2 linked regions of the Variovorax terrae genome follow. The protein of the gene in region 1 interacts with the protein of each later gene in a pairwise test. Links are inferred from orthologs where the notes say so. Each region holds a gene or a part of one and is shown on either strand. Other genes may lie near its edges.

What was found. The genes of interacting proteins can lie anywhere in the genome.
Region 2: the proteins of recR (region 1) and recO interact in binary tests that used the Escherichia coli proteins (3 or more experiments, as listed by UniProt). The link is inferred for Variovorax terrae from one-to-one orthologs.

What each region holds. Positions count from the first base shown.
Region 1 is NZ_JALGBI010000001.1:1,606,409-1,609,215, reverse strand. Bases 43-2,807 are described here. They hold recR (recombination mediator RecR), read right to left. Parts: upstream 1,838-2,807; coding sequence 1,247-1,837; downstream 43-1,246. Other genes in these bases: dnaX (DNA polymerase III subunit gamma/tau), read right to left, coding at 2,306-2,807; MMF98_RS07600 (YbaB/EbfC family nucleoid-associated protein), read right to left, coding at 1,963-2,295; MMF98_RS07610 (MAPEG family protein), read right to left, coding at 731-1,144; MMF98_RS07615 (ABC transporter substrate-binding protein), read right to left, coding at 43-629. Also shown: more of MMF98_RS07615, read right to left, coding at 1-42. UniProt on the Escherichia coli protein: May play a role in DNA repair. It seems to be involved in an RecBC-independent recombinational process of DNA repair. It may act with RecF and RecO.
Region 2 is NZ_JALGBI010000001.1:2,927,478-2,930,262, forward strand. The notes cover bases 1-2,743. They hold recO (DNA repair protein RecO), read right to left. Parts: upstream 1,876-2,743; coding sequence 1,126-1,875; downstream 1-1,125. Other genes in these bases: acpS (holo-ACP synthase), read right to left, coding at 1-333; MMF98_RS13825 (pyridoxine 5'-phosphate synthase), read right to left, coding at 386-1,129; era (GTPase Era), read right to left, coding at 2,075-2,743. In the rest of the region: more of era, read right to left, coding at 2,744-2,785. UniProt on the Escherichia coli protein: Involved in DNA repair and RecF pathway recombination.

The sequences.
Region 1 (2,807 bases):
ACGTCGCCCTTCTGTTCGAGCATGGTCATCACCGGGTCGGTGTTGCTCATGGCGTCGATCTGGCCCGAGCGCAGCGCGGCCAGCGCACCGGCGGCGGTGCCGACGCCGATGTAGCTCACGTCGCTGGCCTTGAGGCCGGCGCGCGACAGCACGAGGTTGGCCACCATGTTGGTGGACGAGCCAGGGGCCGACACGCCGATCTTCTTGCCCTTGAGATCGGCCAGCGTCTTGTAGTTGGGCATGGCCTTGGTGGAGATGCCCAGGGCGATCTGCGGCGCGCGGCCCTGCAGCACGAAGGCCTGGAAGAACTGGTTCTTGCTCTGCAGGTTGATGGTGTGCTCGAACGCGCCCGAGCAGACGTCGGCCGAGCCGCCCACCACGGCCTGCAACGCGCGCGCGCCGCCGGAGAAATCGCTGATCTCCACATCGAGGCCCTCGGCCTTGAAATAGCCAAGCTGTTCGGAGATGGTGAGGGGCAGGTAGTAGAACGCGGCCTTGCCGCCCACGGCGATGGCGATCTTGCTTTTTTCGAGCTTGGGCTGCGCGCGCAAGGCGGGCACGGCCACGGCTGCGGCACCGAGCGCGGCCAGCGATGCGAACGTCCTGCGATTGAAGGTTATGTTTTGCATGGAAGACTTCTCTCTTGACGGATTGCCTCGAAGCTTAGTGAGGCATGAAAAAACCCGCATCGGGAACATCCCCGTGCGGGTTTTTACGTAAGCTGCGCGGCTCAGCGATAGCCGACGAACAGGATGCCCACATTCACCGCGAAGGCCAGCGTCCAGACGAGGGTGCGCAGGCTGGGCAGGCCGGCCACGTACATCATCACGTAGACCAATCGCAACACAATGTAAACAAAGGCCAGGATGTCGAGCTGCGTCTGCGGCGCGCCGAGCTGATGCGCAATGACGACCGCGCCGATGAAGAACGGCAGGCTCTCGAAGCCGTTGGCCTGCGCCGCATTGGCGCGGGCGCGCCAGTCGGTCTGCCGGGCCAGCCAGCCGCGCGGGTCGCTGTTGTCGAAGCCGCCTTCGCGCCGCGGCGTCCCCACGGCGCCGTACTTGGCCAGGCCCGCGCAGACGATGGGCAGCACGGCGGCGATCAGAACGCACCAGTAGGCGATGGTGAAGTGGGTGGAGGTCATGGCAGGCATCATGTTGAAGGTTTCGTGCCGGAGGTCCGCACGCTGTGGACGCCGGCAGCTATCAAAACTGTAGCAGAATTTTCTGCCGCCCCGCGCGTGGCCTTAGCGCCGATCGACCAGCGCATGCGCGATGGTGCCGAGGTCCACGTACTCCAGCTCGCTGCCCACGGGCACGCCGCGCGCCAGCCGCGTGACCTGCAGGCCGCGGCTTCTCAGCGCCTCGCCGATCACGTGCGCGGTGGCCTCGCCTTCGGCCGTGAAGTTGGTGGCCAGGATCACTTCCTGGACCACGCCGTCGGTCGCGCGGTCGAACAGCTTCTGCAGGCCGATGTCCTTGGGGCCGATGCCGTCCAGCGGGCTGAGCTTGCCCATCAGCACGAAGTAGCGGCCCTTGTAGGCGGCAGTGCGCTCCACCGCCGACTGGTCGGCCGGCGTCTCCACCACGCACAGCTTGGCCGCATCGCGCTGCGGGTCCAGGCAGGTAACGCAGACCTCGGCCTCGGTGAAGGTGTGGCACAGCGCGCAGTGCCGCACGCTGTCGGTGGCCTGCCGCAGCGCCTGCGACAGGTGCAGCGCGCCCTCGCGGTCGTGCTGCAGCAGGTGGAACGCCATGCGCGAGGCCGACTTCACCCCCACGCCAGGCAGGCGCCGCAGCGCCTGGATCAGCGCGTCGAGGGAATTGGCGTTAGACATGGCGGATCAAGCCCATCACGGCCACAGGCTTTCGTGCGGACACCGCGGAACCGGCTTTGCCGGGCCGCGGGTGTCGCCCCCTGCAAGGGGGGAGGCGCAGCGAAGCGCAGCCTGGGGGTGTGCCACTAGAACGGGAATTTCATGCCGCCAGGCAGGCCGGGCATGCCCGCGGTGAGCTTGCCCATCTTCTCCTGCGAGGTTTCCTCGGCCTTGCGCACGGCCGCGTTGAAGGCGGCGGCCACCAGGTCTTCGAGCATGTCCTTGTCGTCGGCCAGCAGGCTCGGGTCGATGGTGATGCGCTTGACGTCGTGCTTGCAGGTCATGGTGACCTTGACCAGACCGGCGCCGGATTCGCCAGTCACCTCGACGAAGGCCAGTTCTTCCTGCGCCTTCTTGAGGTTGTCCTGCATGGCCTGGGCCTGCTTCATGAGGCCGGCGAGTTGTCCTTTGTTGAACATGGAAGGTCCTTTATGGGTTCTGAATGGATTTGATGCTGCCTGGCACGATTTTCCCACCGTATTCACGCACCATCTGCTGCACGAACGGATCGTTCAGGATGATTTCCTCGGCGGCGCGCTGCCGCTCGGCCTGCGCGGCGGCGTTGCGGCGCGCCGGCGAGTCGGTCACGGCGCCCACTTCGACGCCGATCTTCACATCATGGCCGGCGTTGCGCAGCGCCGCCTGCAGCCGTTCGCGGCTGACGGGCTGGTCGAGCGACGAGCGCTCGACGCGCAGCAGCCAGTGCGAGGCGCCCTCGCCCGCGTCGCGCGCCACCAGTTGCGACTGCAACGCCAGCTCGCGCACCAGCGCGGTGATGGCTTCGGCCTCCACCAGCTGCTGCACCGTGGCGTGCCAGAAGTCGCCTTCCTCGGTGGGCGTGAAGTCCGTGGCGGGCGCGGCCGGCGCGGCGCGCTCCACGCGCTGCTCGGTGCGCGCGGTGGGCTCGGGCTGCACGCGCACCGGAATTGCT
Region 2 (2,785 bases), 1.3 Mb from region 1 along the record:
CTGCGCGCTCAGGCCCCGGGCCTCGAACCAGGCTTTGAGGCCGCCATGCAGCACGAGGACGGGCTGGCCGCTGGCCAGCTTGCTGATTTCGCACAGCCGCCAGCTCATGGGCATGCGCATGCCCAGCCCGATGGCCTTGCTGAAGGCTTCCTTGGCGGAAAAGCGCGTGGCCAGGTAGCGCACGCCGCGCTCGGGCCAGCGCTGGCTGCGCGCCTGGAACACGGCCAGCTCGGCGTCGCTGAGGATCCTGGCCGCAAAGCGCTCGCCATGGCGCTCCAGGCTGGCGCGGATGCGCCGCACGTCGCAGATATCGGTGCCAATCCCGTAAATCATGAGCCAAATCGGCCCGAGGTCCAGGTGCAGTGGTCCTCGGCAGCTATTCTTTTCATAGCGCCGCGGCGTCGATGCAGCGCAGGTAGTCCTGCACCGTGGCGGCGTAGCCGAGCTCCAGCGCGTCCGCAATCAGCGCATGGCCGATCGAGACCTCCTGCACGCCGGGCACGGCGCGCAGGAAGTCGGTGAGGTTGCGCCGGCTCAGGTCGTGCCCGGCGTTCAGCCCCAGGCCCGCGGCCTGCGCGGCGCGCGCGGCGGCGGCGAACTGCGCCAGCACCGCGGCCTGCTGCGGCGTGCCCCAGTCGGTGGCATAGGGCTCGGTGTAGAGCTCCACGCGGTCGGCGCCCACGGCGCGGGCAGCGGCCATGGCGGCGGGGTCGGCGTCCATGAACAGGCTCACGCGCACACCCAGGGCGCGGCATTCGTCGATCAGCGGGCGCAGCCGGCCGGCATCGGCGGGGAAGCTCCAGCCGTGGTCGCTCGTGAACTGGCCTTCGCTGTCGGGCACGAAGGTGACCTGCTGCGGGCGCAGCTCGCGCACGAAGTCCATCAGGTTGTGGAACGGGTTGCCCTCGATGTTGAACTCGGCCTGGGGCCAGTCCTTGAGCAGCGCCGCCAGCTCGCGCACGTCCTGCGCGCGGATGTGGCGCGCATCGGGCCGCGGGTGCACGGTGATGCCGTGCGCGCCGGCTTCCAGGCACAGGGCAGCGGCCCGGGTGACGCTGGGAATGCCCAGGTGCCGCGTGTTGCGCACCAGGGCCACCTTGTTCAGGTTGACGGAAAGGGCGGTGGTCATAGGTTTTGCAGGTCCATCATCATCTGCCGCGTGCGCAGCGTGCTCACCCCGCAATGGTAGTGCAGCAGGGTGCGAAGCTGGGGCCGCAGCCCGGCCACCACCTCGGCGCAGGCCCGCAGGGTGGCGCTGAACGGCGCCTCGTCGTCCAGCGCCTGCTGCAGCGCGCGCCACTGCGCGCCGCTCAGGCTGGCACGGTCGTCCTGGTGCGCCGCGCGCAGGCCGCCCTCGGGCACCAGGCAGTAGGCCGCGGCCGCGTCGAGGGGGCCCAGCGTCATGGTCTGGGCGTCCAGCACCGGCAGCAGGCCGATCTCGCGCAGCAGCAGCAGCTCGAAGGCGCGCAAGGCCGGCTGCAGGGCCTCGCCATGCTCCGAGGCCAGCACCTGCACCGCGCGGGCGTAGGCGTCGAACAGCGCGGGGTGCGGGTCGTCGCGCGCCAGCAGGCGCAGCAGCAGTTCATTGAGGTAATAGCCCGACAGCAGCGCGTCGCCGGTCGGCATCACGTGGCCGCCCATCCACTCGGCGCCCTTGAGGGTGCGGATCTCGGCATCGCCGCCGAAGGCGACGTGCAGCGGCTGCAGCGGCAGCAGGATCGGGCGGAAGTTGGAGCTGGGCCGCTTCGCGCCCTTGGCCACCAGCGCGACGCGGCCGTGGTGGCGGGTGAAGACCTCCAGGATCAGGCTCGATTCGCTCCAGTCGTAGCGGTGGAGCACGTAGGCGGGTTCGTCGGCGATGCGCTTGGCAGCCATCGGGTCACTTCACACCAGATGGATGGCTGACGACTCCCGCCGGACGGGCACCCAAGCCAAGGCTCATTCCCCAACCCGGCCCGCGCAGCGCGGCCCGTTCGGGAGACGCCGCGGAACTGGCTGGGCCAGGCCGCTGGCGTCGCCCCCTTGCAGGGGGGAGGCGAAGCGACACGCAGTGCGCGCAGCCTGGGGGTGGGCCCTATTCATAGCCGAACGACCGCACCCGCGCCTCATCGTCGGCCCAGCCCGAGCGCACCTTGACCCACAGCTCCAGGAACACCTTGGCATCCATGAGCTTTTCCAGTTCCTGGCGCGCCTCGGTGCCGATGCGCTTCAGGCGCTCGCCCTTCTCGCCAATCACCATGGCCTTGTGGCCGTCGCGCTCGACGATCAGGGTGGCGGCGATGCGCACCATGCGGCTGGCGGTCTTGCCCGGCTCTTCCTCGAACTTGTCGATCACTACGGTGGAGGTGTAGGGCAACTCGTCGCCGGTCAGGCGGAACAGCTTCTCGCGGATGATCTCGCTGGCCAGGAACTTCTCGCTGCGGTCGGTCAGCTCGTCCTCGGTGTGCCACCAGGGCTGCTCGGGCAGGTATTTCTCGCAGATGCCGAACAGGCGCTCGATGTCCTTCGCGTTCTTGGCCGACATCGGCACGAACTCGGTGAACGCATGGCGCTCCTGCATCGACTTGAGCCAGGGCGCGATCTCGGCGCGGCGGTGGATGTTGTCGAGCTTGTTGGCGATCAGCAGCGTGGGCGTGCCGCCCTTGAGCAGCGACAGCACCTTGGCGTCGCCCAGCGTGAAGCTGCCGGCCTCCACCACGAACAGGATCAGGTCCACGTCGCCCACCGCGCCCACCACGGTCTTGTTGAGCGAGCGGTTGAGCGCATTGCCGTGGCGCGTCTGGAA